2 regions of the Spirillospora sp. NPDC127506 genome follow, and region 2 is predicted to be linked to the other one. Evidence: predicted binding sites of a transcription regulator. Region 2 holds the regulator's gene; the other holds the start of a gene.
The links. The regulator HspR, encoded in region 2, represses chaperone genes until heat shock. The targets are predictions, from matches to a motif close to ANTTGAGTCNNNNNGACTCAANT.

Region 1 (15,652 bases), on a different contig from region 2:
CACGTTGACGCCGAGCACGTCGACGTCGGACGCGAAGATCGCGCGGGCGGCGCCGAAGCCGTCCATGTCGCGGACCGAGTCGCTGGCGACGTTGCCGGTGAGCGCCTTCGTCACGCCGAGGTTGAGCCCGGCGAGCATGAAGAACGTCGCGAGCGTGATGATGAAGCTCGGCAGCCTGGTCCTGACGCAGAGGACGCCGTTGACCATGCCGAGCGCCAGCGTCAGGACGAGCGAGACGACGACGCCCGCCCACACGTTCAGCGTGAACTGGTAGGCGGTGAGCGCGGCGATCAGCGCCGACGACGTCACCATCACCCCGGCGGACAGGTCGAACTCGCCGCCGATCATCAGCAGCGACACCCCGACCGCCATGATCCCGAACGTGGAGCTGGCGTACAGCACGGTCGAGAACGACCCGGCGCGCAGGAACGCGTCCGCGACGACCGAGAAGAACACGAACAGGGCGACCGCGCCGAGCAGCGCGCCCAGCTCCGGGCGGCCCAGCAGCCGCCGCAGCGGCGACCGCCGGGCCAGGCGCTCGTCGGAGCCGGGACCGGCCACCGGGGGCGGCTCGGTGACCGCCTGCGTCATCGCGTCCCCCGGTTCGCGAACGCCTCCAGTCCGCTCGCGTTCTCCTTGGTGACGATCGCGGGACCGGTCAGGACCGGGCGGCCGCCGCCGAGGACGTTGCCGTTGTTCTTCAGCAGCCACAGCTCGTCGACGGCCTCGTAGCCCTGCAGGTAGGGCTGCTGGTCGACGGCGAACTCGATGTCGCCCGCCTTGAGCGAGGCGATGAGGTCCTTGTTCAGGTCGAACGTGCCGATCTTGGCCTTGCTGCCGGTCTCCTTGACCGAGTCGACGGCGGTCGCCGCGAACGGGGCGCCGAGCGTCAGGATCCCGTCGATGCTCTTGTCCGACTGGAGCTTGGCGGTGATGGACGACTTGACGTCCGGCATGTTGGTGCCCTGGACGAACAGGTTCTCCAGGTCGCCGCCGAACGTCTTCTTCGCGCCGGCGCAGCGGGCCTCCAGGCCGACGTTGCCCTGCTCGTGGATGACGCACAGCGCCTTCTTCGCGCCGATCTCGCCGAGCTCGGTCCCGGCCGCCTCGCCGGCGACGGACTCGTCCTGCCCGAAGTGCGCGATCGCGCCGAGCTTCGCCGACTCCTCCGCGCCGGAGTTGATCGACACGACCGGGATCTTCGCGGCGGCGGCGCGGGCCAGCACGTCCTTCATCGCGTCCGGCTTGGCCAGCGTGACGATGATGCCGTCGACCTTCTTGTCGATCGCGGCCTGGACGAGCTGGGCCTGCTTGCCGCCGTCCGGGTCCGCCGAGTACAGGAACTCGACGTTGTCCTTGGCGGCGGCGGCCTTGGCGCCCTTCTGCACGATGTCCCAGAACGTGTCGCCGGCGCCCGAGTGGGTCACCATCGCGATCTTCATCCGGGGGCCGGCGCCCTCGGGCGCCTCCTCGGACTTCTTCCCGCCCGAGCTGCTGCAGGCGCTCAGCGCCAGCAGGGCCGCGGCGGCGAGCACCGCGAGGCCCCTGGACGACCCGCGCGCGACAACGCCTCTCATCGGCTGCACTCCGTTTCTCCCCTGATGTTCGTTCTGAGGAGTTGACCATAGATCGCGGCGGTCTGGGATCCCGTGCCGCTCACAATTCGGCAGCGGCCGGACCACGGTGCGTCAGGGGCGCCCGTCCGCCGAGGTCAGCGGGAGGCGGGCGTCGACCTCCTGACCGGCCCAGGTGCCGCGGATCCACGCGTGCGCCGGGTCGTCGCAGATCTTCCAGGCCCGTTCCGGGGACGGGCCCGCCATCACGTTCAGGTAGTAGAGGTCGTGCCCCGGCGGGGCCATCGACGGGCCGTGCCAGCCGTGCGGGATCAGCACGGCGTCGCCGCTGCGGACCTCCGCGAGCACGTCGATGGGGCGGCCGGGCGAGCCGTAGACGCGCTGGTAGCCCATGCCGTCCCGGGCGACCTCGAAGTAGTAGATCTCCTCCAGCACCGATTCGCCGGGCCGGTCCTCGTCGTGCTTGTGCGGCGGGAACGACGACCAGCAGCCGCCCGGCGTCAGCACCTCGCAGGCGATGAGCTTCTCGGCGAACGGGAACCCCTCGGGCGTCCCGAAGTTGTTGACCTGGCGGCTCGCCGGCCCCGCGCCGCGCAGCTCCACGGGCACCTTCTCGGCGGGCCCGTAGCGCGGCTCCAGCCGCGTCGCGCAGCGGGCGCCGGCCAGCGCGAACCGGCCGCGCCCCCGCACGGTGACCCGCGCGTCGCGCGGGACGTAGGCGAAGTCGCTGACCCGGCTGAACACGTCGTCGCGTCCCGCCAGCTCGAACTGCGAGCCGTCGCACTCGACGGCGCAGGATCCGGCCAGCGGCAGCACGATCGTCTCGAACTCGCCGGTGGCGAAGGTGTGCTCGCCGCCGTCCGGCAGGTCGAGGACGCGCAGCGACGAATGCGTCCAGCCGGCCGACTCGGGGGTGACGACGAGCCGGTACGGGCCGTCCGCGGCGGTGCCGGCGGGCAGGTGGTACTTCATCCGGTCTCCTTGAGAAGTGCTTCGACCTCGTCCTGCGCGGGCATCGCGGCGGAGCAGGCGATGCGGGACGCGACGATCGCCCCGGCGGCGCCCGCGAACCCGATCAGGCGCGGCAGGTCCCATCCGGCGAGGAGGCCGTGGCAGATCGCGCCGCCGAACGCGTCGCCCGCGCCGAGCCCGTTGACGACGTCGACCTCGACGGGCGGTACCCGCACCGTCTCGCCGGCGGTCGCGGCGAGGACGCCGTCCGGGCCCATCTTCACGATGGCGAGTTCGGGGCCTCTTTCGAGGATCGCGCGGGCGGCGGCCAGCGGCTCCCTCTCCCCTACCGCGACCTCGCATTCGTCGAGGTTGCCCACGGCGACCTCGGCCTGCGCCAAGGCGAGCCCGGCCCAGTGCGGCGCCTCCCCTGGGTCGTCCCAGAGCATCGGCCTGTAATCGAGGTCGATGACGGTCTGCCCGGGGTGCTCGGTCATCGCCGCCAGGGTCGCGGCGCGGCTGGGCTCCTGGGACAGGCCCGTGACGGTGGCCCACACGATGCGGGCCTCACGGATCGCCTCCAGGTCCAGCTCGTCCGGACGGATCTCCAGGTCGGGGGCCTTGGGATAGCGGTAGAAGTACAGCGGGAACTCGTCCGGCGGGAAGATCTCGCAGAAGGCCAGCGGTGTCGGCAGGCCGGGGACGGCCGTGACGTACCGGTCGTCCACGCCGTACCCCCGGAGCGCCTTGCGGACGAACCGCCCGAAGGGGTCGTCGCCGGTGCGGGTGACGACGGCGGCCCGGCGGCCGTACCTGGCCGCCGCCACGGCGACGTTGGTGGGGCTGCCGCCGAGGTACTTGCCGAACGACTCGACGTCCTCCAGCGGGACGCCGACCTGGTCCGGGTAGACGTCGACGCTCACCCGCCCCATCGTGATGAGGTCGAAGCTCATCGCCGCACTTCCTCGGCGCCGACGACCCGGCCCTCGCGCATGGACAGCTCGCACGCCTCGGCGAGGTAGAACGCCTCCAGGGCGTCCTCCGGCGGGCAGGGGTTGGCGCGGCGGCCCGCCGCCACGTCCACGAACGCCCGGATCTCGGCGTCGTAGGCGTCGGAGAAGCGCTCCATGAAACCGCTGTAGGCGTGCTTCGGCTCGGCGTCCCGCTCGGGCAGCGGGGTCGCGGGCGTCCGGTCGTCCATGCCGGTGACGACGCTGTCCTTGGAGCCGAACAGCTCCAGCCGCGCGTCGTAGCCGGCGGCGTTGTAGCGGGTGGCGGAGACGACGCCGAGCGTCCCGTCGTCCAGGACGAGCAGCGCGGACCCGGTGTCGATGTCGCCGCACTCGCGGAAGAAGTCCTCGCCCCGGTTGGCGCCGGAGGCCATCACGCGGACGATCTCGCGCCCGGTGACGAACCGGATGAGGTCCAGGTCGTGGATGACGCAGTCACGGAAGAGCCCGCCGGACGTCGGGACGTACTCGGCGGGCGGCGGCGACGGGTCGAAGCTGCAGGACCGGATCGTGTGCAGCCAGCCGAGCCGCCCGGACGCGAGGGCTTCGCGCGCCGCCGCGTTCCCCGCGTCGAACCTGCGCTGGAAGCCGACCTGCACCGGGACGCCGGCCGCGGCCGCCGCCGCCACGACTTGGAACGTTCCATCAACATCCGAGGCGAGCGGCTTCTCGCAGAAGACGGGGATCCGCGCGGCGACGGCCCGCTCCACCAGGGCCGCGTGCGCGTCGGTGGCCGCGGCGACGACCAGCCCGTCGAGGCCGCAGGCGAACAGTTCGGCGACCGCGCCGGCCGCCCGCGCCGGGGACGGGAGGCGGGCCGCGAGATCGCGCGCGCGGGCGGCGTCCGCGTCGGCGATGACCAGGGCGTCCACCTCGGGCAGTGCGCAGAGGGCGGCGGCGTGGCGCGCACCGATGCGCCCCGCGCCGGCCAGTCCGATCCTCATCGATCTCCTCCCGGTCGCCGGACAGGTGAGTCACGAGTGTGATGGACCGTTCCAGAGAGCGTCAATGACGAACCGTCCGGCCGCGGGTAATCGAGGCGTCCGAAAATGCCGCGGCCACCCGGGGCCCGGGCTGTCGCACCGCCAATACCAAGCGCTAGTTTTGCCCCATGCGGATCTTCGTCAGCGGCGCCTCGGGGTTCGTCGGGTCCCACACCGTCCGCGCCCTCCTGGCCGCCGGGCACCGGCCGCGCGCCCTCGTCCGCGACCCCGGCAGGGCCGCCGGGGTCCTGGCCTCGGTCGGAGCGGCCGCCGCGGACGTCGAACTCGTCACCGGCGACATGCTGGACGCGGACGCGGTCTCGGCGGCGCTCGCCGGCTGCGACGCCGCGATCCACGCCGCCGCCGCGATCGACGTGACCGGAGGCGACCGCGACCTGGTCGAGGTGAACGTCCGGGGCACGCGCAACGTGGTCGGCGGCGCCGTCGCGCAGGGCCTGTCCCCGGTGGTCCACGTGTCGACGGTCGCGGTGTTCGTGCCGCCGTCCGGCACGGTCATCACGGCGAACGACGCCCTGGCGAGCCCGCGCACCGCCTACGGCAGGTCGAAGCTCGCGGCCGAGCGCTACGTGCGCGGCCTCCAGGCGGACGGCGCGCCGGTCACGATCGTCTATCCGGGCGGCGTGTGCGGGCCGGACCAGCCGGCGCTCGACGCGCTGATGGAGGGCCTCGCCGCCGCGCTCGGCAAGGTGTGGCCGCTGCCGGGCGGCGGGGTCTCGGTCATCGACGTCCGCGACCTCGGCGAGGCGCTGGCACGTTCCGTGGAGGCCCGCCAGGGACCGAGCCGCTGGGTTCTCGGCGGCCACTACCTGACCTGGCCGCAGTACGCCGACCTGTGCGACCGCCTCACCGGCGTGCGGTGCCGCCGCGTCCGCGTCCCGTCCCGCGTGATGCTCGGGCTGGGCTCCGCCTTGGACGCGGCCAAGCGCGTCCGCCGTTTCGACTACCCGCTCACCCGCGACGCCGCCGAGTTCATGGTCACGCTCGTCCCGACCGACGACCGCCCCATCCTGGAGGCGCTCGACCTCACCCTCCGCCCCGTCGAGGAGACCGTCGCCGACGCGCTGCGCTGGCTGGCCGCCAACGGCCACCTGAACCCGCGCCGGGCCGGGCGGCTCGCCCCCGAGGGCGCGTCGGCGCCGACCCTGGTCCAGCGCACCCTCGGGCCCGTGTTCCACCGGGTCTCGGGCGCCGCGTGGTTCGCCAAGGTGGGACCCAGGGTCGTCCCGCCGATCGACCGGACGCTGCACAGGATGACCGGCGGCCGGCTCCTGCTCGGCCAGCTCCTCGTCCCGAGCCTCGTGCTGACCACGACCGGCGCCGTGACCGGCCTCCCCCGCCGGACCCCGCTCGCCTGCCTGCCCGACCCGGTCGGCGGCTGGTACGTCGTCGGCTCCAACTTCGGCCGCGAGAAGCACCCGGCCTGGACCGGCAACCTCATCAAGACCCCCGAGGCCGAGGTCAGCTTCCAGGGCCGCACCACCCCGGTGACCGCCCACCTCCTGGACGACGCGGAGCGCAAGGAGATCTGGCCCCGCCTAACAGCCGTCTGGCCCGTCTACGACAGCTACGTGGAACGAGCCCACCGCGAACTGAGAGTCTTCCACCTGACCCCGCGCTAGGAGCCGCGGAGGGATCTTGAGAGGCGGCGGCCAAGGAAGACGTAGGCGATCACCACGCCGGCGACGTTGAGGATGACGTCGTCTACGTCGAAGGCCCGGCCCATCACCAGGAAGCCCTGCACGGTCTCGATGGCCAGGGAGAGCATCCCGGTGAGGAGGGCCAGGCGTATGGGGCCGCGCAGGGTCGTCCAGACGACCGGGAGGAGCACGCCGAGGGGGGCGAGGAGCAGGAGGTTGCCGCCTATCTGGAGGGCGGCCTCCTTGGTGGGGCGGTCCAGGTAGAAGCGCAGCGAGCGGCCCGGATCGGTGTTGCCGCCCGCCTGGCCGTTGTCGTGCACGGGCGTCAGGGTGAGCCTGAACGCGAAGTAGAAGAAGACGCCGAGCAGGCCCAGCGCCACCAGGACGACGAGCACGCGCAGGGCGACGATGTACCACGGGACCCGTTCGCCCGGCGCCGCGGGCTGCCACATTTCCACCAACACCCGGCGGCAGGTCCCCGCCCGGTCCCGGACTATGCGCGGCACGGGATTACGGGCAGGACCGAATCCGGGCATGCGAACGCCCGCGCCGGACCGGCGCGGGCGTCCGGCTCCGTCAGGCCGCCACCGCGGTGGTGGCCGGCTCCAGGGCCAGGTCCAGCACCTCGCGGACGTCGCTGACGGTGAAGACCGTCATGTTCTCCAGCACCTCCGCCGGGACGTCCTCGAGGTCGGGCTCGTTGCGCTTCGGCACGATCGCGGTCGTGATGCCGAGCCGGGACGCGGCCAGCAGCTTCTGCTTCAGGCCGCCGATCGGCAGGACCCGCCCGGTCAGCGACACCTCGCCGGTCATCGCCACGTCCGCGCGGACCGGCCGCCCCGACAGCAGCGACGCCAGGGCCGTCGTCATCGTGATGCCGGCGCTCGGGCCGTCCTTCGGGATCGCGCCGGCGGGCACGTGGACGTGCACGCCGCGGTCCTTCAGGTCGCCGACCGGCAGCTCCAGCTCCGCGCCGCGCGAGCGCAGGTAGGACAGCGCGATCCGGGCCGACTCCTTCATGACGTCGCCGAGCTGCCCGGTGAGCGTCACGCCGGTGTCGCCGGTCTCCTTGTCGGCCAGCGACGCCTCGATGTAGAGGACGTCGCCGCCCGCGCCGGTGACCGCGAGGCCCGTCGCCACCCCCGGCACGCCGGTGCGGCGCTCGTTCCGGCTCAGCTCGACCTCCGGGGTGAACCTGGGGCGGCCCAGGTAGTCCTTGAGGTCGGCCGCGCCGACGTGGACCGGCAGGGTCGCCTTCTCCAGCGCCACGTTCGCGGCGATCTTCCGCAGCACGCGCGCGATCGAGCGGTCCAGGGACCGGACGCCGGCCTCCCGGGTGTACTCCGCCGCCAGCAGCCGCAGCGCGTCGTCGCCGAACGTCACCTCGGACGCCTCCAGCCCGGCCTTGTCGAGCTGGCGCGGCAGCAGGTGGTCGCGGGCGATGGTGACCTTCTCGTGCTCGGTGTAGCCGTCGAGCTCGACCAGCTCCATCCGGTCCAGCAGCGGGCCGGGGATGGCCTCGACCACGTTCGCCGTGGCGAGGAACAGCACGTCGCTCAGGTCGAGCTCGACCTCCAGGTAGTGGTCCCGGAAGGTGTGGTTCTGCTCGGGGTCGAGGACCTCCAGCAGCGCCGCCGTCGGGTCGCCCCGGTAGTCGGCGCCGACCTTGTCGACCTCGTCCAGCAGGACGACCGGGTTCATCGAGCCGGCCTCGCGGATGGCGCGGACGATGCGCCCGGGCAGCGCGCCGACGTAGGTGCGGCGGTGGCCGCGGATCTCGGCCTCGTCCCTGACGCCGCCCAGCGCGACACGGACGAACTTGCGTCCCATGGCCCGCGCGACCGACTCGCCGAGCGAGGTCTTGCCGACCCCGGGAGGCCCGGTCAGGGCCAGGACGGCGCCGCTGCGGCGCCCGCCGATGACGCCGAGGCCGCGCTCCTCGCGCCGCTTGCGCACGGCGAGGTACTCGACGATGCGCTCCTTGACGTCGTCCAGCCCGGCGTGGTCGGCGTCCAGGATCTCCCGGGCGCCGGCGATGTCGTAGGCGTCCTCCGTGCGCTCGTTCCACGGGATGTCGAGCACCGTGTCGAGCCACGTGCGGATCCAGCCGCCCTCCGGCGAGGCGTCGGACGACCGCTCCAGCTTGTCGACCTCCTTCAGCGCGGCCTCGCGCACCTTCTCGGGGAGGTTCGCGGCCTCGATCCGGGCCCGGTAGTCGTCCTCCTCGTCGGCGGGGTCGCCGTTCAGCTCGGCCAGCTCCTTGCGGATGGCCTCCTGCTGCTGCCGCAGCAGGAACTCCCGCTGCGTCTTCTCCATGCCCTCCTGGACGTCCTTGCGGATCGTCTCCGCCACGTCCAGCTCGGCGAGGTGGTCGCGCGTCCAGCCGATGAGCAGCTCCAGCCGCTCGGCCACGTCGAGGGTCTCCAGGACCTCGATCTTCTGCTCGTCGGTCAGGTACGGCGCGTACCCGGCGTTGTCCGCCAGCGTGGACGGGTCGTCGATCTTCTGCACGACGTCCACGACCTGCCAGGCGCCCCGCTTCTGCAGGATCGCGCTGACCAGGCCCTTGTACTCCTTGGCCAGCTCCTGGGCCCGCCCGGACGCCGGCGGCGCCTCGACCACGGTGCCCTCGACCCACAGGGCCGCGCCGGGCCCGGTGGTCCCGGTCCCGATCCGCACGCGCGACACGCCGCGGACGACCGCCCCCGGCTCGCCGGTCGGCAGCCGCCCCTCCTGCTCGATCACGCCGAGCGTGCCGACCGCGGCGTACCGCCCGTTCAGCCGGGGCACCAGCAGCACCCGCGGCTTGCTCGCCGACCGGATGCCCGGTCCCCGGGACTGGGCCGCCGCCCGCGCGGCCTCGATGGCCGCCCTGACCTCCGCGTTCTCGGACAGGTCGAGGGGAACCACCATGCCGGGCAGAACGACCCCGTCCTCCAGGGGCAGCACCGGCAGCGTCAGGGTTTCGCTCATGCTCAGCTCCAAGTCCGTCGACGACCCAACCTCAAGTTGAGTCATACACACTCAAGAAAACGGAGCACAAATTTGTTTCCGCAGCAACGTTCGCTCTGAGCGATCACCCCGCGCGGGCGGCCGGGAGCCGGGGGCCGGGCGGTCAGGTGAGGCGGTGGCCGCCGTCCACGTGCAGGACGGTGCCGGTCATGAAGGTGTTGGCCATCACCGATGTGAACGCTTGGGCGATGTCCTGGGGGGTGCCGATGCGGCGGGCGGGGAGGCGGGCGGCCAGGTCGGTGAAGGCCGCCTGCTTGTCCATGGCGAGCTGCTCCCAGATGGGGGTGTCGACCCAGCCGGGCGAGATGACGTTCACCCGGACGGGGGCCAGTTCGACCGCCAGGCCGTACGCCAGGGAAGCGAGCGCTCCGTTGGCGGCGGCCACGATCGTGTTCGAGCCGTTCGGACGGTAGGCGTTGATGCCCGAGGTGTAGGTGATCGACCCGGTCACGCGGCCGGCTCCGTGCTTGGCGACCAGCCAGGCGCCCAGGAGCTTGGCGTCCACGAAGGATCGGGCGGTCTGCGTGGGGACGTCGGCGGTGGGGCCGTACACGCCGGTCGCGTCCGCGGCCGTGACGGCCACGTGCTCCACCTTCCCCACGCGGGCGAACAACTCGGCCACGTCCTCCTCGCGGCCGATGTCGGCGCGCATCGTGCCGAGCTTCCCGTCCTCTTGCCCCAGTTCCGCTGCGGCGGCGGCGAGGCGGTCCTCGGACCGGCCCACGATGGTCACTTCCCTGCCTTCGGCGAGCAGCGTCCGGGCGAGGGCCAGGCCCATGCCGGAACCGCCTCCGATGATCATTGCGTCGGTCATGCGCCGAGTCTGCGCCGCCGCTCCGGGGGTCCGGAAGGCCGGGCGATACCTGGGTGCGACACGGCCACCCAGGACGGCGGCCTCCGGTGGCAGACTCGGAGGCATGAACGCGATGGCCGAGTTCCTGCGGGTCCGGCGGGGGCGGATCGGCCCCGCCGACGTCGGGCTGCCCATCGGGCCGCGCCCCCGGCGCAACCCCGGGCTGCGCCGCGAGGAACTGGCCGCGCTCGCCGGGGTGAGCGTCGACTACTACACCCGGATCGAGCAGGGACGCGAGACCTCGCCCAGCGACTCGGTGCTGGACGCGCTGGCCCGCGCGCTGCGCCTCAGCGACGACGAGCACGCCCACCTGCTCGGCCTCGCGGACAGGGTCGCCGGGCGGACGCCCCGCCGCCGGCCCGCGGCGCCCCGGCCCGTCCGCCCCGGCACGCTGCTGATGCTGGACTCGCTGCGGCCCAGCCCCGCCTACGTGCTCGACGAGGTCAACGACGTGCTCGCGGCGAACCCCGAGGGCCTCGCGCTGATGAGCGGGCTCGGCGACTGGCCGCCCGGGCAGCGCAACACGATCCGCTACACCTTCCTGCATCCGGCCGCGCGGACGCTGTTCGCCGACTGGGACCGGGTGGCCCGCAACAGCGTCGCGCACCTGCGCACCGCCGAGCTGACCGCCGCCGGGCCGGCCGCGGCGCTGGTCGCCGAGCTGTCCGCGGCGAGCGCGGAGTTCGCCGAGCTGTGGCGCCGGCACGAGGTGCTCGTCAAACGCGGCGGGGAGACCGCGTTCCGGCACCCGGTGATCGGGTCGCTGACCCTGGCCAACGAGGTGCTGGGCATCGCCGGCGGCGGGCAGCGGATGCTGGTCTACCAGGCCGAGCCCGGCACCGCCGAGCACGACGCCCTGGTGCTGCTGGCGATGGCCGCCGAGGACCTCAGCCCCCGCGGGTGACCGCCGCGCGGGCAATGCGCGGGCAAAGTCCGCTTCGTGATCTTGATTCTTTGCGCGGCGCGCGTTTACGCGCGCATGACGCGCGGGTACCTAACGCAACGAGATCGTGACACACGGTGAACGAGAGGTACTCGGGGCGGCAAAGCCCCAGGTCGAGAGCGAGGAGGCTGCCGATGCGGCGCACAGAGCGCGAGGTCCGGCCGGCCGTCCCCGCCTCCCCCTCCCCTCGCGGCCCGGTCCGTGCGGCCGAGGGCGTTCCCGGCGCACCGCCCCGCCACCCGTCCCCCAGCGGGCGCGGGGACGGCGGCGCGCGGCGACACACCTCGGGTCCTCGGCCGTACCGGACCGGCCCGGCGACCGGCTCACGGGCGCCGCACGGCGCCCTCCCCCCGCCGCCGGGCGGAGTCACGCCCGCCCGGCCGCACCGGAAGGGAGGTGGGAATCAGCCCCCAGAGGAACCGGCGGCACGCCGGTAGTGCACAGGCGGCCGGAACTCCGTCCGACCCCCGTCCCGGCCGCCGACGCAGTAAGGGATCGCTGCGGAACCGGCCCGTGGGGGCGCACCGCCTCCACGGGCCCGGCTCACAGCTTCTTGCGCCAGACCTGCCCGTGGACGACGTCCCCGAAGCGCTCCACGGGCGGCTCCTCGTCCTCCAGGACGAACCCGGCCCGCTCGTAGAGCCGGTGCGCCGCGCGCTGCAGCGCCGTCGTCCACAGCATGATCTCCGCGTAGCCGGCCTCGGCGGCGAAGCGGACGCACGCGTCGACGAGCGCGGCCCCGACCCCCGTGCCGCGGGCGTCCGGCTCGACGTGCAGCAGCCGGAGCTGCGCGACGTCCTCCTCCCGCTTGACGCAGAACACCGCGCCCACGCGGACGCCGCCCGACTCGGCGATCCAGGCGTTCTCCCGCTCCGGGTCGTGGTCGCGCACGTAGTCGGCGACGACCGAGGCGACCAGGGCCTCGTAGGTGCGGTCCCAGCCGCATTCCTCGTCGTAGAGCGCGCCGTTGCGCTCGACGACCCAGCCGAGGTCGCCGGGGCGCAGCGGGCGCAGGACCGGGCCGTCCTCCGGACGCGCGCGGTCGCCGAGGATGCCGTGGACGGTGCGCATCGCGGCGAGCAGGCGGCCGCGGTCGGCGGCGGGCAGCCCGTCCAGCAGCCCGCGGATCTCGGCGGCGGTCCGCTCGTCCAGCATGGCGAACACCTCGCGGCCGCGGGGCGTGAGCCGGGCGATCTGGCGGCGGGCGTCGCCCGCGGCGCGCTCGCGCACGACCAGGCCGTCGGCCTCGAACCGGGCCAGCATCCGGCTGAGGTAGCCGGCGTCGAGATCGAGCGCGCGGCGCAGCGCGAGGACCTCGGCGTCCTCCCGCTGGGCCAGTTCGAAGATCACCCGGGCCTCGGTCAGCGAGTAGGGGGACCGGACGAGCCCCTCGCCGAGGACCCCCATGACGCCTGTGTAGAAGCGGTTGAACGCGCGGACCGTTCCGATGTCCTCGGCGGTCACCTCCATGCTGCGACCCTCCTAACGTTTGACTGAGTCAAACGTATGCGAGGGAGGGCGCCGGGCACCAGCCCCCGGGGCGGATCAGACGCCCGCCTCGGCTCCCTTGCCGGCCTCGGCCCCGCCCTTGGCGGCCGGCAGCGCGCGCGCCTCGCGGACGATCTTGCGCTCGACGAAGAAGGTCATCAGCGGCACGACGCCGCCCAGCACGATCAGCACCATCCGGCCGGCCCGCCAGCCGGTGCGCCGCCACAGGTCGAAGGCCAGCGCCACGTAGACCATGTAGAAGAGGCCGTGGATCGGCGACACGATCGCCACCATCTCCGGCATGTCGGTCGGCCCGTACTTGAGGACCATCCCGATCGTCAGCAGCACCAGCAGCGTGCCGACGATCAGCGCCAGGATCCGGTACCTGGTGACCGCGCCTTCCACAGGAGCACACCTTTCGTTCAGCGGGCCGGCGCGCCGAGCGGGCCCGCGCGAGGGGTCAGCGGCGCCCGCGGCCCTCGGAGTTGAGCCGGGCGAGGTAGCGGTTGTAGGCCGCGAGGGCGGGGTCCTCTTCCTCGTGGCGCTTGATGATCTCCCGCTTGACCTCGGCCTCGGCGGGCTCCTCGACCACCTTGGGGGCGGGCTCGGAGCCGGCCCGCTCGTCCCGGATCATCTTGACCCACATCACGATCACGAAGATCGCGAAGATCGGCCATTCGAAGGTGTAGGCCCAGCTGCGGTCGTTGCCCGCCTGGGCGCGGTCGAACTGCCACCAGCCGAACCCGAGGAACGCGCCGCACAGCACGATGGCCAGGGCGTGCAGCCCTAGCCAGCCCGGGGTGAGGAAGCGTCGCACGGCACCGAGCCTACCCCCGCCTCCGCGCGATGCCGCCCCGACCCCGTGCCGGGGCGGGAGGTCAGCCGGGCGGCGGGCCCACGTAGACGGCGCGGGGGCGCAGCGGGCCCCGCCGGCCGTACTCCTCCAGCGCGTGCGCGAGCCATCCGGCGGTGCGCGCGACGGCGAAGACCGCCTCCCCGGCGCCGGGCACGAGGCCGGCGACCGCGCCGAGCGCCGCCAGCGCGAAGTCGACGTTGGGCTCGGGCAGGCGGCGGCGCGCGGCCTCGGCGAGGACCGCGTCGGCCGCGGCCAGCCGCTCGTGCCCGGGCGCCGCGGCGCGGACCAGGCCCATCAGCAGGGTGAAGCGGGCGTCGCCCGACTTGTAGACGCCGTGCCCGAAGCCGGGGACGCGCTCGCCCGCGCGCAGCCGCTCCCCGACCACCCGGGGCGCCGCCGCCGGGTCGGCGGCCTCGGCGATCAGCCGCTCCGCGCCGTAGGACGCGCCGCCGTGCAGCGGGCCGCTCAGGACGCCGAGCCCGGAGGCGACGACCGCGTACGGGTCGGCGCGCACCGAGGCGGCGACGCGCGCGGCGACCGTGGACGCGGCGAGCTCGTGGTCGGCGAGCAGGATCATGGCGGCCTCGAAGGCGCGCAGCAGGCCGGGTTCCGGCGGGTGCGGGCACAGGCGGGTCCAGAGCCGCTCGGCGATCCCGCCGCCCGCGGCGGGGCGCCCGGCGGCCGGCGGCAGCGCCTCGACGAGGCCGGAGATCAGCGTTCGCCCGGTCGCGGTGACGCCCTCGGGGTCGAGGTGGTGGCGCAGCGGGTCGGCGACGGCGAGCGCCGTGACGATCAGCTGGAGGCGGTCGAGCGGGAGGAGGCCGGCGGGCAGGCCCGACTGGGCGGCGACGGCCGCCGCGACGCCGTCCGCGCGGGGCCGCCAGGGCCCGGCGTCCGCGTCCTCACCGGTCCAGAGCCAGGCGGCGGCGTCCTCGAAGGTGCCGGTCTCCGCCATGCCCAGGGCGTCGCGTCCCCGGTAGAAGTGGCGGTCCGCGCCGAGCGCGGTGACCGCCGACTCGATCGCCTGCTCCCCCGGGCCGGGCGGGCGGCGCGGCTTCCCGCGCCGGGCCAGCTCCTCCACCTGGGCGGCGTCGAAGAGGCTGCGCCGCCCGTCCGGGGCGCGCCTGCGGCGCAGCACGCCCCGGCTCACGTACGCGTACAGCGTGGCGGGCTTCACACCGAGCCGCTCGGCGGCGGTCTTCGCGTCGATCCACCCGCTGACCTGGTCGTTCTCCATGTTCACCGGCTCTTCATATTGATTATCGTCAATATTGATACATGTAGATGACGGTGTCAATCTGAAGGCATGCCTCAGATTCACTTCCTGGACGTCACCAACCGCGACGGCGTCCAGACGGCCCGGACCGGGCTGTCCAAGTTCGGCAAGACGATGGTCAACTTCTACCTGGGACGGCTCGGCGCGGCGCAGTCGGAGATCGGGTTCCCGTTCCTGTTCCACGAGGCGCCCTACGTGCGGGCGCAGATCGCGCTGGCGGAGGCGGGCGCGTTCGGCGGGCTGCGGCTGTCCGGCTGGTGCCGGGGCGTCGCGCAGGACGTGGAGAAGGCCGCCGCCGTGCGCGCCGGCGGCGCCGGCCTGGCCCACTACAACCTGTCGATCTCGACGTCCGACTACATGATCGCGAACAAGTTCCGGGGCAGGCTGGACCGGGACGCGATCATCCGGGAGATGGTCGCGGCGGTCCGCGCGGCCAAGGCGGGCGGGGCGCGGACCGTCGGGGTCAACGCCGAGGACGGCTCCCGCACCGACGACGGCTTCCTCAAGGAGTTCGCGCTGGCCGCGAAGGAGGCCGGCGCCGACCGCGTCCGGTACTGCGACACCATCGGGGGCGACACGCCGGACCGGATCAGGGAGCGCTTCGCCGAGCTGGCTTCGGCCGTGGGGATGCCGGTCGAGACCCACTGCCACAACGACCTCGGCCTGGCGGTCGCCAACTCGGTGAGCGGGGCGCTGGGCGACCTGGACGCGGGCCAGGACGCGTGGATCAACACGTGCGTGAACGGGATCGGCGAGCGGTCGGGCAACGCCGACCTGCTGTCCACCATCCTCGCGTTCCGGCACGGGTTCGGGCTGCAGGACCGCGGCATCGAGATCGGCGACCCGATCGACCTGTCGTGGGCGCGGCGGTTCGCGCTGTGGGCGAGCTACGCGTTCGGCCAGCCGCTCCCCTACAACCAGGTCGGCGTGGGGCGGAACGCGTTCGCGCACGAGTCCGGCATCCACGCGGACGGCGCGCTGAAGGACCACGGCAACTACGAGCTGTACGACGAGGAGACCCTCGGCCCGTTCCCGGACGACTGGCACA
Region 2 (15,652 bases):
ATGTAGCGACCCCGGGCGCCTATAGCGTAGTGAAGCCCTGCAGCCCAGTAGGTCGATACGGCGATTCGCCACTCTTTCATGACGGACCGCCCGTTGGCGACTGCTCGGTAACAACGAATTGGGCAGCCGCGCGGGACGCTACCAGCCGTTTCGGCCCGGCCCGGCGCTTCAGCATGATCTTTACGGGAAGAAGCAGGTCGCAGGCTCAGGTCCGGGAGCCGCGGGATTCTCGAAACCTTTCGCTTTCTTGCTCGTTGTGGTGGCTTGACCACCGACCGTTAAGTTTTTCGGACGTGTTTTCCTTTCCTCGTGCCGGGCCATGGCCGGGCGTCATGTGATACGGGCGCGGCCCATCTCGGTGAGCGTGCCGCCGTCGTGCGGAGTTTCCCAGCGCACGTCGCAGTCGCGGCCCGACAATTCGACGGTCGCGATCGCGTTGTGGAACCAGGGGCCGTCGGTCATGCGCCACCGGATGGGCGGCGCGGGCACCTTCGCGAGCTTCGCCAGCAGCCGGAACGGGCCGCCCGACGCCCGCGAGTACGCGATGCGGTTCGCCCACCTGAACCTGCCCTGCAGCGGGTTCCGCAGCGGCGAGCAGACGATCTGCGACACCTTCGACCGCGTGCCGGGCTCGGTGACCCGCGCCAGGTAGGAGTAGTGGATGTCGCCGGACAGGAACGAGATGCTCGCCGGCGCGGGGCCGCGCTCGCCGCGCCCGACGGCGACGACGTCGGCCGCGACGTCCCGGAACGACCGCTCGAACGCGGCCCAGTGCTCCAGGTCGGCGGCCTGGCGGATCTTCTCCCCCAGCGCCGCGCCCCGCCTGCCCCAGGCGCCCTCGGCGACGGCCTCGTTCCACGACTCCGCGTGGTGGATCGCCATCGGGAGCAGGTAGGGGAGGGAGCTGGCGATGAGCAGGTGGTCCATGCCGCCCTGGCACTGGCCGTCCAGCCACTCGAACTCCTCGTCGTCGAGCATGCCGCGGCGGTCCCCGGTGAGCAGCCTGGAGCAGCGGCTGTCGACGACGATCAGGCGGGTGCCGCCCCAGTCGTGGGCATAGCTCCAACGCGTACTGGCAGGGTCCTTGTCGGCCTTCTCCGCGAACTCGTCCAGGACGGCGCCGGCGTCGCCCGTCGCGTCCGACGCCTTGCGCAGCGCCTCGAACAGGGGGTCGGCCGCGCGCTCCTGCGGCGACATGTTCCCGAGGTGCTGGTAGATCCAGTAGGAGCCGATGCCGCCGGTGATGCGGTCCCTCCACCACGGCTGGGCCCACATCTCCCGCCGCCACGTGTAGGAGGTGTTCCAGTCGTCCCGGATGTCGTGGTCGTCGAAGATCGTGAAGGTGGGGACGGTCGACAGCAGCCAGCGGACCGCCGGGTCGCCGTGCCAGGCCAGCTGGTAGAGGTGCGTGTAGTCCTCGAAGTCGGCGGCCTCGTCGGCGGGCGGCTCGTCCGGGCCGCGCCGCCCGCCGATGAACGCGCGCATCTCGTCGCTCAGCTCGTCCGCGTACACCTGGTCGCCGACCATGAGGAGGACGTCGGGCCAGGCGACCGCGTCGCCGCCGGTGCGCAGCCGCTCCGCGAACACGGACAGCGCGTCGTACCCGAACTGCTCCACGGTGCCGGGCGAACGGCGGCACGACCCGAACGAGATGCGCAGGTTCCCGTCGTCGCCGAGCGTCCTGATCTGGGACGGCGGGAAGCCGTCGTCCTCCGGCCACACGGCCTCGCCGTCGGTCAGCACCTGGTACGGGATGCGCGAACCGGGCGCGAGCCCCTCGATCTCCACGAGCGCGTAGTGGTGGCCGTGCGCGGTGAACGTCCGGGCGGACGCGTCGACGCCGTGCTCCTCGTTGACGACCCGCACCTCGCAGGGCCGCTCGGTCTCCACCCAGATCGTCGCGGTGTGGTGACTCACATGCCGGAGATGGGGCCCGAGTACCAATGCGCTCATAGACCGTCTCTAGCGGACCGGACCCCGCCGCGTCTACCCGGCCGGGCCGGCCTCGGGGCGGCGCACGCCGCGAAGGCCGGTGCCGAGCGCGCCACCCGCGCCCGGGGCACCGTCCGGCCGCCCTCGGCATGCCCGCTTTTCACCCTGAGAATGGACAGCTTCGATCCGGAGCCAGGGCCGATGCGGCCGCACGCTCCCGGATAGTTCGGCGGGGGCCGAAATATATGGCTGCTAACGTCCGGGGAACGGCGCTCGGCAGATCCCGCGCGGGCGACGATGAAGGGATGCTCATGGCGGAGACGGATCTGAAACAGCAGATTGCCGCGCGGTTCCGCGAAGTCAACGGGGACCATCCGATGACCGGTGAAGACGACGCGTACGTCAGCGCGCAATTCGTCGTTCTGGAGGATCTGTGCGCCGCTCAGGGCCGTGATGCCGACGAGGTTCGCCGGTTGATGCTGGAGCGGCGTCTGCCGCTTCCGGGATACCTGCGCTCCGATGGAGCGGAAATGGTGCCGGCCGATCTGTTCGCACTCGCCGAGGAAGCGGGCGGCGTGGACCGCCTCGAAGCCTGGTTCACCGCTCACTGGGCCGACCGGGCCGCGGGAAGGGAGGAGTGGAATTCGTACATCAGCGGCCAGTATGTGTGCCTGCACTCGGTCACCCCGGCCAATATACAGCGCAAGGATTACCTGACGGGCGCGATCAGCGCCGCGCCCGACGAGCCGGATGCCGGTTCGGCGGAATGGACCGAGCGCCTGCACGCTCTGATCGACGAACTCGACGCGTTGGAGCCCGCGTTCACGGCCTATGACCGCCTCCGGTTCAACGGCCCCACCTCCCGCGACAGGTGCATCGTCGCGATGCGCACCCGCTTCCCGCGTGCGGCATCGCGTATCGCCTAGCGGGATTTATTAGTGGCTCATGGCCGAATTCTTTTTCTTTCATTCGGTGGGGAATGAGCGCAGGAGTTCGGCCTCCTTGCCGGCGTCCAGCCCCACCGTGGGGCGGTCGGGGCGTTGCGGTGCTTGGCCGCCTATCGACTGGAGCCACTCCCAGGTGTCCGCGACCGTGTCCTGGACGGGCCTGCAACGCAGCCCCGCTTCGAGAGCCTTGGTGACGTTGCTGCGGTGCATGGTGTCGTGGGCCTCGCCCGGTGGAAGCCAGACCGGAAGGTCCGTCCACGGCTGGATGCCCGCTTCGAGGATCGTTTCGGGGGCCGTCCACACGAGGTCGGCGTTCGCCCCCGTCACCCGTATGCAGGCTCGCAGCAGCTCCTCCATCGTCGTGTGCTCGGGCGGGCTGACCAGGTTGTAAGGGCCGTTGAGGCCGCGTTCGGCCGCGTCCAGCGTCCAAGCGGCGAGGTCGCGGACATCGATGTACTGGATGCCGAGATCGCGGGGACCGGGCGCCAGAACGGCGCCGCCTCGGGCGATCCGCGTGAGCCACCAGGGCAGGCGTCCGATGTTCTCGTACGGGCCAAGGATCAGGCCCGCCCGCACCAGCAGCGCCCCGCCCCCGAACGCGTCGAGCGCCGCCAGCTCGCCACCGCGCTTCGCGGCCGCGTAGTCGACGTCGCCGTCGTCTGGAGAGCCGTCCACCACGTCGGCCTCTTCGCCGAGCCCGGGCGGCGAGGGGAACCGGTACACGGAGCGGCTCGAAATGTAGACGTACCGCCCGGCGCGCCCGCGCAGCAGCCGAGCGGTGTCCCGCACGGCGGACGGCGCGGCCGACCAGGTGTCGACGACCGCGTCCCACTCCCCGTCGCGGAGCGCCTTGAGACCGTCCTCGGCGGTGCGGTCGCCGTGCCGCGACTCGACGCCTTCGGGCGCCGCATGGCGTCCCCTGTGGAAGACGGTCACATCCCAGCCGCGCGCAAGGGCGTCCTCGGTGATGGCCCGTCCCACGAACTCCGTCCCGCCCAGCATCAGCATCCTCATGGGCAGAACTATGCAGTCTGTACGTACTGTACGGAACGCCTGCACGCTCACGGCGTAACCGGTCCGCCCCGGCACCGCCTCCGCGACATCGAGGAGAACCTGGAGGTGTGACGCCGGCGGCCCGTCCACCGGCCGGTGCGGCCGGTGGACGGGCCGCCGCCCGTCAGCTGTTGAGCAGGCGCAGCATCTGCCGGATCTCCGCCGTCCGGGACTCGACGACCCGGCCGGCGAACGCCTTGGCGTCGGAGCTGGCGCCCTTGCTCTGCTCCGTCCGCGCCATCTCGACCGCGCTGCCCTGGTGCCCGATGAACAGGTTGAGGAAGGCGGGCTCGAAGCCGGCGCCCTTCGCCTTCCGCAGCGCGCCGATCTCCTTGGCGCCGGTGGCGGGCGCGGCGCCGTGGTGCAGGTGCGCGTTCTCCGCCGCCTCCGACGTGGTCGGCTTCGACCACTTGGCGAGCCAGGACTTCATGAGCTTCAGCTCTTCGGTCTGGGTCGCGTCGACGGCGGACGCCAGCGTCCGCACCTGCTCGCGCTCGGCGCGGTCGGCGGCCAGCCGCACCATCTCCAGCCCCTGCTCGTGATGCGCGACCATCATCTGCAGGAAGATCACGTCCTGGTCGTTGTACCCGGAGGACGGGGCCTTGGACGCGGCGCTCGCCGCCTTCGTCTCCGCCGGGTCGCCGTCGCAGGCGGTCAGCGGAAGGGCGGCGGCGAGCACGACCAGCAGGATCGCGCGGCGCCGGGCGCTCACAGCGGCAGCCACAGGGCCAGCGTGAACTGCGACGGCTCCCAGCCGGGGAGCGCCGTGTGCCCCTGCCGGCAGCGGAACCGGGCGCCGTTGAAGGTCACCACGTCGCCCGTCTTGTACGTCTCGCCCGCCTTCCACGTTCTGCCGGACGCGGGCTCCCCGGTCGGCGCCGGCGGGCGGCTGCTGCTCGCCGGCGCCGGGGTGGTGGGCTGCGTCGTCGGGGCGGGGGCCCGGGTCGGCTCGCCGGTGGGCGCGGGCTGCGAACCGCCGTCGCCCCCGCCGCCGATGTTCAGGTCGATGCAGCTGTAGAACGCGTTCGGCGTGTCCCCGATGTTCCACACCGCGAGGACGGTGTGCCGGCCCTTGAACTTGCTGAGGTCGATGTTGTGGGTCACGACCGCGTCCGGCTGCTGGTTCCCGCCGTCGACCGTGGCGACCTTCGTGCCGTCCACGAAGTACTCCCAGTTGGACGTCCGGTGCCGGGCGGTGAACACCCACCGGAACGGGACGCTGGTGCCGACCGACGTGGCCGGCCAGTCGCGGCTCTCGTCGGAGAGCACCGAGAACTGGCTGAGGCCGCCGTCGCAGCTCTTCAGCCCCTTCGGGCCCTCGACGCTCTGCGGTTCGAACTGGATGGGGCCGCAGTCGGGGACGGCCCCCGTCGCGCAGAGCGCCTGCCGGCTCGGGGGTGCGGAGACGTAGCCGTGCGCCGACGCGGGTGCGGCGACGAGCACCGGCGCCGCGACGGCCGCCACGGCGGCGAGGGGGTAGGCGACGGACCTGCGCATGAAGAACACTCCCAACGGTCGTTCCGCGGCCACCGGATTTCGGTGCGCCGCAATGCCGTGGGACGCTACTGGCAGTATCCATAAAGAAACTTTAATAATTCTCGAAGAGACCGTGAAAGCATCCCGGGCCGCCCGCCGCAGGCCGACAAGCTGGGAAAACAAGCGGACCGGCGCACCGGGTGCGCCGGCCGGACCCCGGTCACACGGGCCGGTGAAGCACCGAAGGCAATCATCGGCGGCGGCATAGTTCCGGGCCTCTGCCGTGTCTGAGGAGGTGACGCCACCGAGGAGGTCCTGTGAACCGAGAGGCCCGCGAAATCTTCAGCGCGTTCGTCGCGGCGCGGTCGACCGCCCTCATCCGGACGGAGTGCGATTGAGCATGGTCGTGGATCACGGGCTGCGAGGACGGGGCGCCGCCGCCCAGCCGGCGACTCGGGCGCCGTACCCCCGGTGCGGCCTTTCGGAGAGGGCCGCGGGCCCGGTCGACGGGAGTGTGATGATCCGGCGCAGACTGGCCGACCGCGCCGTCCGCTGGTACGCCGGGCTGCTGGCCGGGCGCGCGCTGACGGCCGCCACCTACGGCGACGATGACGCCGGCCGCGACCTGACCGCCCGCGCGGTCCGCCGCGGACCCGTCGCGGTCGAACAGCTCGTCACGGTCTGGACCGAGGCCGTCCTGGCCGGCCTGCCGCCCGCCGCGCCCGCCCGCGAGGGGGTCCGGGAGGTGCCCATCACCTGCGACTTCGCCATCGCTGCCGACGCCGGCCAGAGGCCGCCGACCGCCCGATGGGTCGGGTACCTGCTGGCCGCCGCCGCGAACCACGACCATGCCATGCGCAGGGCCCTCATCGAGGCCGTCCCGGCCGAGGATCTGCACGACCACCTGGCCGAGCTCCTGCGCACGGCATCCGACGCGGTCGTCGCTCGCGACGACGGGTTCTGGCCGTGAACCCGGAGCGCCGGCCTCGTCACTTGGTGAGGGTCAGGCCCCGGGACGGCTGGACGGTCAGCTTGTCGGCGGCCTCGTCCAGGTCGACGACCACCTCGTCGCCGTCGCGGACCTCGCCGGACAGCAGCTCGCGGGCGAGCTGGTCGCCGATCGCCGTCTGCACCAGCCGGCGCAGCGGCCGGGCGCCGTAGAGGGGGTCGTAGCCGGTGAGGGCCAGCCACTCGCGGGCCGCGGGCGTCACCTGGAGGGTGAGCTGCCGCTCGGCGAGGCGCTCGGCCAGCTTCTCGACCTGGAGGTCCACGATGCGGGTCAGCTCGTCCGTGGAGAGCGCGTCGAACAGGATCACGTCGTCGAGGCGGTTCAGGAACTCCGGCTTGAAGGAGTTCCGGACGGCGTTCCACACCGCCTCGCGCTTGGCCCCGTTCTCCAGCGTCGGATCCACGAGGAACTGCGACCCGATGTTGGAGGTGAGGATCAGGATCGTGTTGCGGAAGTCGACCGTGCGGCCCTGCCCGTCCGTCAGCCGGCCGTCGTCCAGCACCTGCAGCAGGATGTCGAAGACCTCGGGGTGGGCCTTCTCCACCTCGTCCAGCAGGACCGCCGAGTACGGGCGGCGCCGGACGGCCTCGGTGAGCTGACCGCCCTCCTCGTAGCCGACGTACCCGGGCGGCGCGCCGACCAGCCGGGCGACGGAGTGCTTCTCGGAGTACTCGCTCATGTCGATGCGGGTCATCGCCCGCTCGTCGTCGAACAGGAACTCCGCGAGCGCCTTCGCCAGCTCGGTCTTGCCGACGCCGGTCGGGCCGAGGAACAGGAAGGAGCCGGTCGGGCGGTCCGGGTCGGAGATGCCCGCGCGGGCGCGGCGCACCGCGTCCGACACCGCGCGGACGGCGGTCTCCTGCCCGACGAGGCGCTTGCCCAGCTCGTCCTCCATGCGGAGCAGCTTCGCCGTCTCGCCTTCCAGCAGCCGGCCGGCGGGGATGCCCGTCCAGGACGCGACCACGTCGGCGACGTCGTCCGGGCCGACCTCCTCCTTGACCATCGCGTCGCGGTGCTCGGCCGCCTCCGACGCCTCCTCCAGCTGCTTCTCCAGCGCCGGGATCTCGCCGTAGGTGAGCCGCGCGGACGTCTCCAGGTCGCCGTCGCGCTGGGCGCGCTCCGCCTCGCCGCGCAGCTGGTCGATCGTCTCCTTGATCTCGCCGACGCGGTTCAGGCTGGCCTTCTCCTTGTCCCAGCGGGCGACGAGCGCGGTCAGCTGCTCCTGCTTGTCGGCGAGGTCCTTGCGGAGCCGGTCGAGCCGCTGCCGGGACGCCTCGTCGGTCTCCTTGGCGAGGTTCAGCTCCTCCATCTTCAGCCGGTCCACCTGGCGCTGCAGCTCGTCGATCTCCACCGGGCGGGAGTCGATCTCCATGCGCAGCCGGGACGCGGCCTCGTCCACGAGGTCGATCGCCTTGTCCGGCAGGTACCGGGAGGTGATGTAGCGGTCCGACAGCGTCGCCGCCGCGACCAGCGCCGAGTCGTTGATCTGCACCTTGTGGTGCGCCTCGTAGCGGCCCTTCAGCCCGCGCAGGATCGCGATCGAGTCCTCCACGGTCGGCTCGCCGACGAAGATCTGCTGGAAGCGGCGCTCCAGCGCCGGGTCCTTCTCGATGCGCTCGCGGTACTCGTCCAGCGTCGTCGCGCCGATCATGCGCAGCTCGCCGCGCGCCAGCATCGGCTTCAGCATGTTGCCGGCGTCCATCGCGCCCTCGGCCGCGCCCGCCCCGACGACGGTGTGCAGCTCGTCGATGAACGTGACGATCTGCCCCTCGGACTCCTTGATCTCGTTCAGCACGGCCTTCAGCCGCTCCTCGAACTCGCCGCGGTACTTCGCGCCCGCGACCATCGCGCCGAGGTCGAGCGCGACGAGCCTCTTGCCGCGCAGCGACTCGGGCACGTCGCCCGCGACGATGCGCTGCGCGAGGCCCTCCACCACCGCGGTCTTGCCGACGCCCGGCTCGCCGATCAGCACCGGGTTGTTCTTCGTCCGGCGCGACAGCACCTGCACGACCCGGCGGATCTCCGCGTCGCGGCCGATGACGGGGTCGAGCCGCCCGTCGCGGGCCGCCGCGGTCAGGTCGACGCCGTACTTCTCCAGCGACTGGTAGGTGCCCTCGGGGTTCTCGCTGGTGACGCGGGCGTGGCCGCGCACCTTCTCGAACGCGTCGAGCAGCGCCTGCGGCGTCGCGCCGAACTCCTTCAGCAGGCCCGCCGCCGGGCCGCCGTCCGCGGCCAGGCCGACCAGCAGATGCTCGGTCGAGACGTACTCGTCCTCCAGCTGCTGCGCCCGGTTCGCGGCCGTGGTGATCGACCGCTGGAGCTGCGCGGACAGCCGCGGGGACGACACCGTCGACCCCTGCGCCCGCGGCTTCGCGGCGAGCTGCTCCTCGGCGCGCCGCCGGATCGCCTGCCAGTCGGCGCCGATCGCCTCCAGCAGCGGCACCGCCGTCCCGTCGGGCAGCGCGATCAGCGCCGCCAGCAGGTGCTGCGGCTCGACCTCGGGGTGCCCCTCGGCCGCCGCCCTGCGGACCGCGACCGACAGCGCCTCCTGGCTCTTCTGCGTCAGCTTGTAGTCCATGTCCCGTCCCCGTGGAAAGTGCTCTGCGTTGCCCAGACTCGCTTAGTCGGAGCGCCGTTCGTGCCAGACGACGACGCCGGTGCGGCGGATCGGCACCAGGTCGGCGCCGGGGGCGCCGGCGGACCCGCCGTGCCGCCGCTGCTGCGCCAGCCGCGCCGCGACCGCACGGGTCGACTCGAGTTCGTTGGCGAGCTCCTCCAGCGCGGCGTGCGCCTTCGCGAGCTCCTCGCGGAGCCGCACGTTGTCGCGCTGCAGCTCCAGAATGTGCTTGATGCCGGAGAGGTTGATGCCCTCCTCCTGGGAGAGCCGCTGGATCTCCCGCAGCATCACGATGTCGCGCATCGAGTAGCGGCGCCCCCGGCCCGCCGTCCGGCCCGGGGACACCAGGCCCATCCGGTCGTACGTCCGCAGCGTCTGCGGATGCAGCCCGGACAGCTGCGCCGCCACCGAGATCACGTAGACCGGAGTGTCATCGCCGAACGGGTCCATGCCTCACTCCTGCCTGGCCTGCTGGATGATGCCTGCGCGCAGCTCCTCGCCTTCGCCCGCCGCGCGGAGCTTCGCGAGGGCCTCGCGGGTCTGGTCGTCCAGCTTCTGCGGGACCTGGACGTCGACGGTGACCAGCAGGTCGCCGCGCGTCCCGTCCCGCCGCGGCGCGCCGCGGCCCTTCACCCGGAACCTGCGGCCGTTGGGCGTGCCCTCCGGCAGCCTCAGCGTGACCGGCTGCCCCTGGAACGTCGGCACCCGGATCTCGGCGCCGAGCGCCGCCTCGGGGAACGTCACCGGGACCGTCAGGGTGAGGTTGTCGCCGCTGCGCCCGAACACCGCGTGCGGACGCACCTTGATGTTCACGTACAGGTCGCCGGCCGGGCCGCCGTTCTCGCCGGGCGCGCCCTTGCCCTTCAGCCTGATCTTCTGCCCGTCCGCGACGCCCGCCGGGATGCGGGCCTGGATCGTCCGGGTGCCGGTCGCGCGGCCGCTGCCGTGGCAGACCGGGCACGGGTCGTCGACGACGAGGCCCCGGCCGCGGCACTCCCGGCACGGCTCCTGGAAGCCGAAGCTGCCGAGGTTGCGGGTCTCGTGCCCGGTGCCCTCGCAGTTCGGGCACACCCGCGGGACCGTGCCGGCCTTCGCGCCCGTCCCCCGGCACGCGTTGCACGCCGCCTCGCTGGTCAGCTTGATCGGGACGGTCACCCCGTTCATGGCGCGGCCGAACGACAGCGTCACCTCGGTCTCGACGTCCGCGCCGCGCCGGGCGCGCCGCGTCGTCCCCGTGGTGCGGGTGCCGCGGCCGAACAGGCCCCCGAACAGGTCGCCGATGCGCTCCCCGGCGCCGCCCGGCTGCGTGCCGCCCTGGCCGAACAGGTCGCCGAGGTCGAACCCGAACCCGCCGCCCTGCTGGCCGCGGAACCCGCCCGGCATCGACCGGACGGCGTCGTACTCCTTGCGGCGCTTCTCGTCGGACAGCACGTCGTACGCCTCGGAGACCTCCTTGAAGCGCTCCTCGGCCTCCGAGTCCCCCTTGTTGGCGTCCGGGTGGTACTTGCGCGCCAGCTTCCGGTAGGACTTCTTGATCTCCTCCTGTGAGGCCGTCTTCGCGACACCGAGGACCTTGTAGTAGTCCTTCTCCAGGTAGTCCTTGGTGCTCACGGCGCCCCGCCTTCTGCTATCGCCACTTACTGCTTGCCTTCATCCCCCGTAGTGGGCCCGCCCCCTGGAAGGGGACGGGCCCGCGGGGCTCACTCGCCCGATTCCGCGTCCGGGCCGTCCGGCTCGTCGGCGGGCTCGTCCGAGCCCGCCTCCGGGTCGGGGTCGGCCACCGCGACGCGCGCCGCCCGCAGGATGCGCTCGCCGATCCGGTAGCCGGGCTGGAGGACGTCCACGACGCTCGTCTCGGTCACGTCCGCCGAGAGCGAGTGCATGAGCGCCTCGTGCACGGTCGGGTCGAAGGGCTCGCCCTTCTCCCCGTACCGCACCAGGCCGAGCTTGCCAGTGATCGCCTCCAGGCTCTCCGCGACGGACTTGAACCCGCCGGTGAGCTCGTCGTGATCACGGGCGCGGCCGATGTCGTCCAGGACCGGGAGCAGCTCGGACAGCACCTGCCCGAGGGCCTGCTCGCGGACCGCGACCCGGTCGCGCTCGACCCGCTTGCGGTAGTTGTCGTATTCGGCCTTCAGCCGCTGCAGGTCGGCGAGCCGCTCCGCCAGCTGCCTGCGCAGCTCGGCGACCTCCTCGCCGCCCTGCTCGGCCTTGCCGTCGCCGTCGCCCCCGTCGGCCGGGGCCTCCGGGGCAGGCGAACCCCCCGCCTGCACCCGGACCTCCCCCGTTTCGGGATCGATGCGCCGCTTGTCGCGGATCACCGGGCCCTCCTTCTCCTCACCCTCATTGGGAGAGGACGTCACGATGCATCACCCTTCGGCTTGTCGTCGTCGACGATCTCCGCGTCGACGACCTCGTCGTCCTGCGGACCCTGCGCGTCGGCGGTGGGACCGTGGTCCTCGGCGCCCGCCTGGGCGCCGTCCGGGCTCTGCGCGTACATGGCCGCGCCCATCTTCTGGCTGACCTGGGCGAGCTTCTCCGTCGCGCCCTTGATGGCGTCGACGTCGGTGCCCTCCAGCGCCTTCTTCACCTCGGCGACCGCGTCGTTGACCTCGGTCTTCAGCTCCGCCGGGACCTTCTCGTCGTTCTCCCGCAGGAACTTCTCGGTCGAGTACGCGAGGGTGTCGGCCTGGTTGCGGACGTCGGCCTCCTCCTTGCGCTTGCGGTCCTCCTCGGCGTACTGCTCGGCCTCGCGGACCATCTTCTCGATGTCCTCCTTGGGCAGCGCGCTGCCGCCCGTGATGACCATCGACTGCTCCTTGCCGGTGCCCTGGTCCTTCGCGCTGACGTTCACGATGCCGTTCGCGTCGATGTCGAAGGTGACCTCGATCTGCGGGACGCCGCGCGGCGCCGGCGGCAGACCGGTGAGCTGGAAGGTGCCGAGCTTCTTGTTGTACGCGGCGATCTCGCGCTCGCCCTGGTAGACCTGGATCTCCACGGACGGCTGGTTGTCGTCGGCGGTGGTGAACGTCTCCGACCGCTTGGTCGGGATCGTGGTGTTCCGCTCGATGATCTTGGTGAAGATGCCGCCCTTGGTCTCGATGCCGAGGCTCAGCGGGGTCACGTCCAGCAGCAGGACGTCCTTGACCTCGCCCTTGAGCACGCCGGCCTGGAGGCTGGCGCCGATCGCGACGACCTCGTCCGGGTTGACGCCCTTGTTGGGCTCCTTGCCGCCGGTCAGCTCCTTCACCAGGTCGGACACGGCGGGCATGCGGGTCGAGCCGCCGACCAGGACGACCTGGTCGATGTCGCTCACCGAGATGCCGGCGTCCTTCAGCACCGAGTGGAACGGCGCCTTGGTCCGGTCGAGCAGGTCGGAGGTCATCCGCTGGAACTCGGCCCGGGTGAGCTTCTCGTCCAGGTGCAGCGGGCCCTCGCTGGACGCGGTGATGTACGGCAGGTTGATCTGCGTCTCGGAGGAGCCGGACAGCTCGATCTTCGCCTTCTCCGCGGCCTCGCGCAGCCGCTGCAGCGCCATCTTGTCCTTGGACAGGTCGACGCCGTTGGCGTTCTTGAACTTGTCCACCAGCCAGTCGACGATCTTGTTGTCCCAGTCGTCGCCGCCCAGGTGGTTGTCACCGCTGGTGGCCTTGACCTCGACCACCCCGTCGCCGACCTCCAGCAGGGAGACGTCGAACGTGCCGCCGCCGAGGTCGAAGACCAGGATGGTGGCCTCGTTCTCCTTCTCCAGGTGGTAGGCCAGCGCCGCCGAGGTCGGCTCGTTGATGATGCGCAGGACGTTCAGGCCCGCGATCTGGCCGGCCTCCTTGGTGGCCTGCCGCTGGTGGTCCGAGAAGTAGGCGGGAACCGTGATCACCGCGTCGGTGACGGTCTCGCCCAGGTACGCCTCGGCGTCCCGCTTCAGCTTCTGCAGCACGAACGCGCTGATCTGCTGCGGGTTGAAGTCCTTGCCGTCGATCTTGGTCTTCCAGTCGGTGCCCATCTCGCGCTTGACCGACCGGATGGTGCGGTCCACGTTGGTGACCGCCTGGCGCTTGGCGACCTCGCCGACCAGAACCTCGCCGTTCTTGGCGAAGGCGACGACGGACGGCGTGGTCCGCGACCCCTCCGCGTTCGCGATGACCGTGGGCTCGCCGCCCTCCAGGATCGCGACGACCGAGTTGGTCGTCCCGAGGTCGATGCCGACCGCACGTGCCATGTTCTCGTCCTCCGTCGTTTCCGGTGGTTATCGCAGCCCCGGTCGCCCCCAGGGCGCGGCCGGTTCGTCTTCTCTGCCCGCAAGGTTGCCCGGACGCCCGCCCCGCTGTCAAATGACTTGAGCGTACCCGACTCAACTTTGCTGACGACCTCTACAACAGGACGATTGAGCCCCGTATTCCGGTTCCCCGAACGGGCCCGTCGATTCACATATCGACCAGATGGAGGAGGGCCGGGCCGGCCGCCGTCACCCGCTGGGAGGAGCGTCTCCTCCGCACGTCCCGCGGGCCGCTCAGCCGGGCTTGCGGAGGGTCGCCATGCGCGTGCCGAACCACGGGCCGCCGTACCAGAAGCGCCACCCGAGACCGCGGACGGCCGGCTCGGTGCCCGACAGCGCCCGCAGCTCGGCGGCGTAGTCCCGGACGTGCTGGAAATCGGCCAGCAGCAGCCGCCCGCCGGGGGCGAGCACCCGGTACGCCTCCGCGACCGCGCGGGCGCGGCCCTCGGCGTCCGGGACGTTGTGGACGGCGAGGCTCGACACGACCAGGTCGAAGGAACCGTCCTCGAACGGCAGCGAGCGCATGTCGCCGGTGACGAGGTCCACCCGGCCGGACACCCCTTCGGCCTCGGCGTTGCGCCGCGCCACCTCGCCGGTGTTGCCCGACTGGTCCTTGCCGCGCCACAGGTCGATCCCGACGGCCCGCCCGCGCGGCAGCAGCTTCGCGACCTGGATCAGCACCATGCCCCGCCCGCAGCCGAGGTCCAGCGCCCGCTCGCCGCCGTCCAGCTCCAGCCGCCGCAGCTCCCGGGCCCAGACCGCGAACTTGCCGCGCAGGGTGGTGTGCAGGTAGACGGCCGCGGAGGCGAAGCCGAACAGCCCGCCGGCGAGCACGATCCAGCCGATCCACCAGCCGGCCGCCAGTAGCCCCGCGGCGACGAGCGAGCCGGCGAGGCCGCCCGATATCTGCCCGATCAGGGCGCCTGGGGCATCGACACCATAACGGGCCCGTCCCATGGCTCAAGATCGTACTGACGCGGCCCGGACTCGGCATGCCGTACGCCCCCGGCGAATGCGCCCGCCACCGCGCGGCCCGCGCCCACCGCGTCCGGCGGGCGCGGGCCGGGAACGAAAGCGGCGCGAGGCTCCGGGTGATACGTCTGCGACCGCCATCCGCGCGACGGAAAGGCACCACATGACGGGGAACCCCCTCGCCGCGGCGCGGCCGGACCGGCCTCCCGCCGGCCCGGCCGCGGCGCGGCCCTCCCTGCACGACCCCGAACGGTTCGGCGAGGTCTTCGACGCCCACTTCGCCGAGATCCACGGGTACGCCGCCAAGCGGCTCGGCCCCGACGCCGCGCCCGACATCGCGTCCCAGACGTTCCTGGAGGCGTTCCGCCACCGCGACCGCTACGACCCGGCGCGGGCGAACGTGCGGACCTGGCTGTACGGCATCGCCACCAACGTCATCGGCAGGCACCGGCGCGACGAGGTCCGCGGGCTGCGGGCGCGTTCGCGGCTCGGTCCCGTCCGGGACGAGGGCGGGCACGCCGACCGCGTGGACGCCCGGGTCAGCGCCCAGGGGCTGCGCGGGCGGCTGGCCGCCGCGCTCGCCGGCCTGCCGTCCGGCGAACGCGACGTGCTGCTCCTGGTCGCGCTCGCCGACCTCACCCACGAGGAGGTCGCGGCGGCCCTGGACATCCCCTACGGGACGGTCGGGTCGCGGCTGAGCCGGGCCAGGAGAAAGGTGCGCGAGGCACTCGGCGGGACGAACCCGATGCGCGAAGGGCGGGACGACCATGGATGAACTGCAGATGATCCGCGAGGCGTACGGGGAGCCCGAGCCGCCGACCCCGCGGCAGATGACCGAGGCCCGCGCCCGGGTGCTGGCGGAGCCGGGGCTCCGCCGGAAGCGCCACGGATGGCGGATCAAGGCCGGGCTCGGCGCGGTCGCCGCCGGTGCGGCCGTCGCCGTAGCCGTCACCGTCACCGGATCCGGCTCGCCGGCCCCGCCGTCCCGGGTCGATCTCGGCCGGCAGGCCGTGCTCGCGGCGGCGGAGAAGGCCGCGGCCCAGCCGACCGGCACGTACTGGTTCTCCGACCGGATCGACGGCCAGTCGTACATCGTCCGGGCGAAGACCGGCGGCTACGCGATCGTCGGCGCGCACTTCGAGTCCTTCAGATGGGCCGGGGCGAAGGCGGGGACGGGGGAGGCGTTCTACGGCCGCGACCTGCCGGCCCGGCCCCTGACCCCGCGGGACGAGAGGCTGTGGAGGAAGGCCGGCTCCCCGGCGAAGTTCCGGGTCTGGTCGAACGACCACTACTACACCTACGACACGTCGAGGACGCCATGGCGGGCGAACGCCCCGGACCCGCACGGCGGCGGCACGTGGCTGAACGAT

Region 1: lon (endopeptidase La) is a predicted target of HspR. The motif match lies at 9,184-9,206, and genes of this name have one in related genera.

The regions. Positions count from the first base shown of each region.
Region 1 is NZ_JBEORG010000019.1:106,191-121,842, reverse strand. Features, by position in the region: gene ABTW95_RS19680 (ABC transporter permease) at 1-591, opposite strand, end outside; gene ABTW95_RS19675 (sugar ABC transporter substrate-binding protein) at 588-1,577, opposite strand; gene iolB (5-deoxy-glucuronate isomerase) at 1,689-2,546, opposite strand; gene iolC (5-dehydro-2-deoxygluconokinase) at 2,543-3,478, opposite strand; gene ABTW95_RS19660 (Gfo/Idh/MocA family protein) at 3,475-4,479, opposite strand; gene ABTW95_RS19655 (nitroreductase family deazaflavin-dependent oxidoreductase) at 4,647-6,158, shown strand; gene ABTW95_RS19650 (VanZ family protein) at 6,155-6,628, opposite strand; gene lon (endopeptidase La) at 6,753-9,149, opposite strand; gene ABTW95_RS19640 (SDR family oxidoreductase) at 9,292-10,002, opposite strand; gene ABTW95_RS19635 (helix-turn-helix transcriptional regulator) at 10,106-10,945, shown strand; gene ABTW95_RS19630 (bifunctional helix-turn-helix transcriptional regulator/GNAT family N-acetyltransferase) at 11,528-12,454, opposite strand; gene ABTW95_RS19625 (DUF3817 domain-containing protein) at 12,530-12,877, opposite strand; gene ABTW95_RS19620 (hypothetical protein) at 12,933-13,289, opposite strand; gene ABTW95_RS19615 (citrate/2-methylcitrate synthase) at 13,351-14,565, opposite strand; gene ABTW95_RS19610 (hydroxymethylglutaryl-CoA lyase-like TIM-barrel protein) at 14,635-15,652, shown strand, end outside.
Region 2 is NZ_JBEORG010000002.1:238,695-254,346, forward strand. Features, by position in the region: gene ABTW95_RS03755 (DUF7800 domain-containing protein) at 331-1,953, opposite strand; gene ABTW95_RS03760 (DUF6058 family natural product biosynthesis protein) at 2,244-2,858, shown strand; gene ABTW95_RS03765 (NAD-dependent epimerase/dehydratase family protein) at 2,898-3,893, opposite strand; gene ABTW95_RS03770 (DUF305 domain-containing protein) at 4,057-4,656, opposite strand; gene ABTW95_RS03775 (lytic polysaccharide monooxygenase) at 4,641-5,429, opposite strand; gene ABTW95_RS03780 (hypothetical protein) at 5,926-6,378, shown strand; gene clpB (ATP-dependent chaperone ClpB) at 6,398-8,995, opposite strand; gene ABTW95_RS03790 (heat shock protein transcriptional repressor HspR) at 9,038-9,484, opposite strand; gene dnaJ (molecular chaperone DnaJ) at 9,488-10,645, opposite strand; gene grpE (nucleotide exchange factor GrpE) at 10,735-11,355, opposite strand; gene dnaK (molecular chaperone DnaK) at 11,394-13,253, opposite strand; gene ABTW95_RS03810 (class I SAM-dependent methyltransferase) at 13,545-14,267, opposite strand; gene ABTW95_RS03815 (RNA polymerase sigma factor) at 14,446-15,057, shown strand; gene ABTW95_RS03820 (hypothetical protein) at 15,050-15,652, shown strand, end outside.